Mesorhizobium onobrychidis: one gene and its partner. Each later gene encodes a partner of the first gene's protein in a complex. Links are inferred from orthologs where the notes say so. Each region holds a gene or a part of one and is shown in the gene's direction. Other genes may lie near its edges.

The links.
Region 2: the proteins of dnaG (region 1) and IHQ72_RS26085 are in contact, whole or in part, in a crystal structure (PDB 2R6A), measured with the Geobacillus stearothermophilus proteins. The link is inferred for Mesorhizobium onobrychidis from one-to-one orthologs. Residues at the interface, in WP_049624496.1 of Geobacillus stearothermophilus: Lys456, Leu457, Leu458, Pro459, Ala460, Asn463, Ala464, Leu467, Leu535, Leu536, Ile537, Ala538, Gln544, Glu545, Asp548, Tyr549, His552; in WP_033016901.1 of Geobacillus stearothermophilus: Ser13, Glu15, Ala16, Gln18, Glu91, Leu92, Asp94, Ala95, Val96, Pro97, Thr98, Ala99, Ala100, Asn101, Tyr104, Tyr105, Ile108.

The regions. Positions count from the first base shown.
Region 1 is NZ_CP062229.1:2,518,035-2,521,269, forward strand. The notes cover bases 319-3,235. They hold dnaG (DNA primase), read left to right. Parts: upstream 319-748; coding sequence 749-2,722; downstream 2,723-3,235. Other genes in these bases: IHQ72_RS12645 (RcnB family protein), read left to right, coding at 319-593; rpoD (RNA polymerase sigma factor RpoD), read left to right, coding at 3,094-3,235. Also shown: more of IHQ72_RS12645, read left to right, coding at 222-318. UniProt on the Escherichia coli protein: RNA polymerase that catalyzes the synthesis of short RNA molecules used as primers for DNA polymerase during DNA replication.
Region 2 is NZ_CP062229.1:5,230,956-5,234,238, forward strand. What follows is about bases 129-3,093. They hold IHQ72_RS26085 (replicative DNA helicase), read left to right. Parts: upstream 129-848; coding sequence 849-2,339; downstream 2,340-3,093. Other genes in these bases: IHQ72_RS26080 (small ribosomal subunit Rsm22 family protein), read left to right, coding at 129-642; radA (DNA repair protein RadA), read left to right, coding at 2,607-3,093. Also shown: more of IHQ72_RS26080, read left to right, coding at 1-128; more of radA, read left to right, coding at 3,094-3,283. UniProt on the Escherichia coli protein: The main replicative DNA helicase, it participates in initiation and elongation during chromosome replication. Travels ahead of the DNA replisome, separating dsDNA into templates for DNA synthesis.

The DNA.
Region 1 (3,235 bases):
GTCGGAAATGGATGGATCGCAATATGGTTGCATTGCCGGCCGGCTTCCGGATGACCGCGCGGTCAAGTGCAGGCGACACCTTCAGATCCGGTTTGAGTGGAGTGTTGAATTAGCTATTCTAAATATATGAAATCATTACAAAAACGTAATTTTCATGTTCAGTTTCGGTTCATTCTTCGGGCTCTATTGCTTGGGCATCGACAACCAAGGAGTACCCCGTGATGAAACGCATCATTCTTTCCGCAGTCGCCGTCTCGATGCTGGCTGCCACGTCGCTGCAGGGCCAGGCCGCGCCGCTGAACGCGCCGAACGCGCCGCGGTCGACCTACAGCCAGATTGGCTGGAAGGAGCCCGGCAAGCATGTCGACGTGAAGAAGCGCGTCGTGGAGAAGAAGAAAGTCGTCGCTAAGAGGAACCACTGGCGCAACGGCCAGAAATATTCGAGCTGGAAGCGCCACCAGCCGATCCGCGACTATCGCCACTATGGCCTGCGTCGTCCGGGCCGCGGCCAGGAATGGATCCGCGTCGGCAACGACTATCTCTTGGTCAGCGTCGTCTCCGGCATCATCTTCGGCGCGATCGCCGCGCACTGACCGTCAAAACGTCGACCGGCACTATGCCGGAATAGGTAAGAAGGCGGCCCGCAACGGTCGCCTTCTTTTGCCCTGTGAAAACCGGGTATGGTCCGCATTAGGAGTCGTCGGGTTTCGCCGGCGTGATTATATGGAGGACAAACGAGCCGTTCCCGATGCGCTTTCCACCTGCCTTTCTCGACGAGATACGCGACCGCGTGCCGATTTCATCGGTGATCGGCCAGCGCGTGGCGTGGGACAGGAAGAAGACCAACGCGCCGCGCGGCGATTATTGGGCGTGCTGTCCCTTCCATGGCGAGAAGAGCCCGTCCTTCCATTGCGAGGACAAGAAGGGCCGCTACCATTGCTTCGGCTGCTCGGTTTCCGGCGACCACTTCAAATTCCTCACCGAACTCGACGGGATGAGCTTTCCCGAAGCAGTCGAAAAGATCGCCGACATGGCCGGCGTGCCGATGCCGGTGCGCGATGCCCAGGAGGAACGGCGCGAAAAGGAACGCGCCAGCCTGACCGAAATCATGGAAATGGCGACCGCCTTCTTCCAGGAGCGGCTGCAGGGGCCGGAAGGCGCAAAAGCCCGCGCCTATCTGCGCGACCGCGGGCTGACGCCGGCGACGCAGCAGTCGTTCCGGCTCGGCTATGCGCCCGATAGCCGCAATGCGCTGAAGGAGCATCTTGCCGCCAGGGGCGTGCCCAAGGCTGATATCGAGGCATGCGGGCTGGTGCGCCATGGCGACGACGTTCCGGTTTCCTACGATTGGTTCCGCGACCGCATCATGTTCCCGATCCCGGACTCCAGAGGCAAGATAATCGCCTTTGGCGGGCGGGCGCTGGCAGCCGATGCGCTCGCCAAATACATGAATTCGCCCGACACCGAGCTCTTCCACAAGGGCAACGTGCTCTATAATTTCGCCCGGGCGCGCCAAGCGCTGGGAAAGGGGGCGCTGGCCAAGGGCGGCACGGTCATCGCCGTCGAGGGCTATATGGACGTGATCGCGCTGGCGCAGGCCGGTTTCGAGAATGTCGTGGCGCCGCTCGGCACCGCGCTGACGGAAAATCAGCTCGAACTCCTGTGGCGGATGGCCGGCGAGCCGGTGCTGTGCTTCGATGGCGACCAGGCCGGACTGAAGGCGGCATGGCGCGCCGCCGACATGGCGCTGCCGGCGGTTCAGGCCGGCCGCTCGGTGCACTTTGCGCTTCTGCCCGAAGGCAAGGACCCCGACGATCTGGTCAAGGCCGAAGGGCCGGACGCGTTTCGCGCCGTGCTTTCCGAGGCGCGGCCGCTCGCCGACCTTTTGTGGATGCGCGAAACGGCCGGCGGCATCTTCGACACGCCGGAGCGGCGGGCGGAACTGGAAAAGACGCTGCGCGAACTGACCAGCCGCATCCGTGACGAGAGCTTGCGCTACCACTACCAACAGGAAATGCGCGAGCGGGTGCTAAGCTTTTTCGGCGCCCAGCGCGGGCGCCAAGGTTATCAAGGGGGGCGGCAAGATGGGCGGCCCGGCGGGCGCTTTCAGGGCAAGGGCTCAGCTCCTGGCGGACAGTTCGCACGCAGCGGCAATGCCGGTGGACGCGCCGCGATCACCGAAAGCCTTGGTCGCTCGGCGCTGGTCAAGCGCGGCAGCGAGGGGATGTCGGTGCGCGAGGCGACGATCATCGCAGCTCTTGTCAATCATCCGGTGCTGATCGACGAGAATTTCGCGCATGTCGAGTTCCTCGACCTCGCCAACACCGATCTGAAGCGATTGCACGCGGTCATTCTCGATGCGATGGCGCATGACATGGCCAACGACCGCAACGCGGTGATCGCGACGATCGAGCGGGCCGGCTGCGGCGAGATCTGGGCGCGCGTGGTGGCGCTGATCAAACGGGCGCGGCAATGGCCGGCGCTGGAAACAGCCGGACTTGACGATGCCCGCGATGCCTTCAGCCAGGCGCTCCACTTGCAGCGCAGCGCGCGCACCTTACATAAGGAGCTGAAACAGGCGGAAGCGGCGCTCGCCAGCGATCCCACGGACGAAAACTACCGGCATCTCGTCGAGATCCAGGCGCAATTTCGTGATGTGCAAGCAACGGAAGCGCTGATCGAAGGGTTCGGCGTGTCTTCGGGCAGGGCTGGGCGGGTGTAGGTCGACGCTTACGAAAGAGTGATAGTGCAGACCGTGCTTGCGCGTCGAAATCAGCCGCGGCGCTTTAAGTCGGGTAATTGATTCGCTTTTTTCATGCGAATCATGCGAGAGGCGCTTGACCTTCTGGCAGAATGACGGAATCAGGACGATTCGAAACGTTAACCCGCGCCGGCGTCGACGGGAAATGCAGCAATGTGAGGTACCGGTCACTGGACAGGCAGTCAGCCTGCCACAGATACCAGGGTTAATCTGGACTTAACGAGAGATGCAGTTACTGCCCCGGGGAAGCGCGTTCCAGCGCGAGCGCATCTGATTTAACCGGTACGGCAGCTTACGCGGCTTGATACTTGGCCGCTTGGAGAAAATAAAGAATGGCGACAAAAGAAAAGGAAGAGGTCGAGACCGAACGCGAAGGCGCCACCGATGGCCCTCTGCTCGACCTTTCCGACGATGCTGTCAAGAAGATGATCAAGGCCGCCAAGAAGCGCGGCTATGTCACCATGGACGAACTGA
Region 2 (3,283 bases), 2.7 Mb from region 1 along the record:
GTGCTGATCGAGGCGAGCGCCGCGGTGCGCCGGGTCGGCGAGGCGCTTGCCACTGAGGCGATGACGGCCAGCATCGCCTGGCTGGCCGGCGATGTCACCATCGACCTTGCCGATCTCAAGCCGGCCGAACTGGTTACCTGCGCCTATGTGCTGGACGAGATCGGACCGGCGTCGCTGCCAAAACTCATCGACCGGCTCTGGCGCCTGACCGACGACACGCTGCTGGTCGTCGAGCCGGGCACGCCGGCCGGATGGCAGCGCATCCTTGCCGTGCGCCGACAGATGATCGAGGCGGGCGCGCATGTGCTTGCGCCTTGCCCGCATGAGGCGCCCTGCCCGCTCGCGCCGCCCGACTGGTGCCATTTTTCGCGGCGGGTCGCGCGCTCGCGCCTGCACCGGCTGGCCAAAGACGCCGACGTGCCATGGGAGGACGAGAAATTCATCTACGTCGCCGCCTCCCGCCAAGCTGTTGCCGCACCGCAGGCGCGGGTGATCGCGCCGCCGAAATCGGGCTCCGGCAAGGTCCTGTTGAAACTTTGCGAAAAGGCCGGCAGTGCCGACGAGAAACTGTTCACCAAGCGCGACGGCGATGTGTTCAAGGCGGCGCGGCGGCTCGACTGGGGCGACGCGCTGCCGGAATGATTGGCAGCTATTTTCCTGTTTTGTTCTCGCCCGAGAACGGCTAGGCTCGCCATCTTGATTCGAGTCAATCAAGATTCTTTCCACCGAAAAATCTTGGCTGTGAATCGCGGGCACCAAAGCTGATTGGATGGGCACTGATGCAGATAAGTCATCACCGATTTATCCCGTTCTGATATCGAGAGACCGGGATCGAAATCGGGGACATCATGGCAGAGGCAGCACGAAAATTCGGCGTGGCGGAAACACCGCTCTATCGCGAGGCACCGAACAACATCGAAGCCGAGCAGGCGCTGCTCGGCGCCATCCTCGTCAACAACGACGCCTTCTACCGCGTCTCGGATTTCCTGAAATCCGGCCATTTCTACGAGCCACTGCATCGCAAGATCTTTGAAGTAGCCGCCGAGCTCATCCGTATGGGCAAGATAGCGACGCCGATCACGCTGAAGACCTTCCTGCCTGCCGACGAGAAGGTCGGCGACATGACGGTTGCGCAATATGTCGTGCGGCTGGCCGTCGAGGCGGTCACCGTCGTCAACGCCGCCGACTACGGCCGCGCCATCTATGATCTCGCCACGCGACGCGCGCTGATCACCGTCGGCGAAGACATGGTGAACATCGCCTATGATGCGCCAGTCGACATGTCGCCGTCCGAGCAGATCGAGGATGCCGAACGGCGCCTGTTCGAACTGGCCGAAACCGGCCGCTACGATGGCGGCTTCGAGAGTTTTTCCGATGCTTTGAAAAACGCCGTCGACATGGCGAGCGCCGCCTATATGCGCGACGGCCATCTGTCAGGTATTGCCACAGGCCTGCGTGATCTCGACCACCGCATGGGTGGACTGCAGCCATCCGACCTGATCATCATCGCCGGTCGCCCCGGCATGGGCAAGACCTCGCTTGCTACGAACATCGCGTACAACATCGCTGCCGCCTATGAGCCGGCACCACAGGCCGACGGCTCATTCAAGGCGGCCAATGGCGGCGTCGTAGGCTTCTTCTCGCTCGAAATGTCGTCGGAACAGCTCGCCACCCGTATCATTTCCGAGCAGACCGAAATCCCATCATCGAAGATTAGACGTGGCGATCTGACTGAAGCTGACTTCGGAAAGCTCGTTGCCTACACCCAAGAAAATCACAAACGCCCGCTGTTCATCGATCAAACGGGCGGTATTTCGATTGCTCAGCTCGCGGCTCGCGCCCGCCGACTTAAGCGCCAGCGCGGGTTAGATGTGATGGTCATTGATTACATCCAGCTCATGCAGGGATCGACTGCCAAAGCCTCGCAAAACCGCGTCCAGGAAATCACTGAGATTACCACCGGCTTGAAGGCGCTTGGAAAAGAACTCAATGTTCCAATTATTGCTCTTTCACAGCTTTCGCGACAAGTCGAAAGCCGGGATGACAAGCATCCTCAGCTGTCGGACTTGCGCGAATCAGGCTCAATTGAGCAAGACGCTGACGTGGTGCTCTTTGTGTATCGCGAGGAATACTACATAAAGAACAAAGAGCCTGAGAAAAACACGCCAGAGTACCTCACTTGGGAAACGAAAATGAGAGAGGTTCAAGGCAAGGCCGAGGTGATCATTGCAAAGCAGCGCCATGGCCCAACGGGCACTGTTAGCCTTGCCTTCCAGGGCGAGTTCACCCGCTTCTCCGACCTCGCCGAGGAGGATCATCTGCCGGACAGGTTTGAGTAGCCACTTGTCTGACGTCGCACTAAAGATGCGGGATAGCAGCGCTCTACGGCGCCCCCCTCTGTCCTGCCGGACATCTCCCCCACGAGGGGGGAGATTGGCCGTCACCTACGCCGGCCCCCTTTTCTGCAACGCTGAAAATTGGCGAAGCCCGACGCGCAATCCGATCTCCCCCCAAGTGGGGGAGATGTCCGGCAGGACAGAGGGGGGCGCTGTCCCGCTGCCATATCTGTCATGGGCATTTACCAAACACGACGCGGGCCACGCCTGATGGCCAAATCGCGCATCCAGTTCATCTGCCAGAATTGCGGTTCGGTGCATCAGCGCTGGGCCGGCAAATGCGATGCCTGCGGCGAGTGGAATACGCTGGTCGAGGAAGGCACGTCCGGCGGCATCGGCTCGGGTCCGGCCAACACCCGCAATGCGCGCAAGGGCCGCGCCGTGGTGCTCACGACTTTGTCCGGCGACATCGAGGACGCGCCGCGCATCGTCTCCGGCATCGGCGAACTCGACCGCGCCACCGGCGGCGGCTTCGTGCGCGGCTCGGCCCTGCTGGTCGGCGGCGATCCCGGCATCGGCAAGTCGACGCTGTTGACCCAGGCTGCCGCAGCACTGGCGTCCAAGGGCCACCGCATCGTCTACGTCTCGGGCGAAGAGGCGGTTGCCCAGATCAGGCTGCGTGCGCAGCGGCTCGGCGTCGCCGATACTCCGGTGGAGCTTGCCGCCGAAACCAATGTCGAGGACATCCTCGCCACCATTGCCGACGGCAAGCGGCCGGATTTGGTGATTCTGGATTCGATCCAGACCTTGTGGACCGACATGGCCGATTCGGCGCCCGGCACCGTCACCCAGGTGCGTGCCGCCGCCCAGGCGATGATCCGCTATGCGAAATCCACAGGCGCGGCGATCGTGCTCGTCGGTCACGTCACCAAGGAAGGCCAGATCGC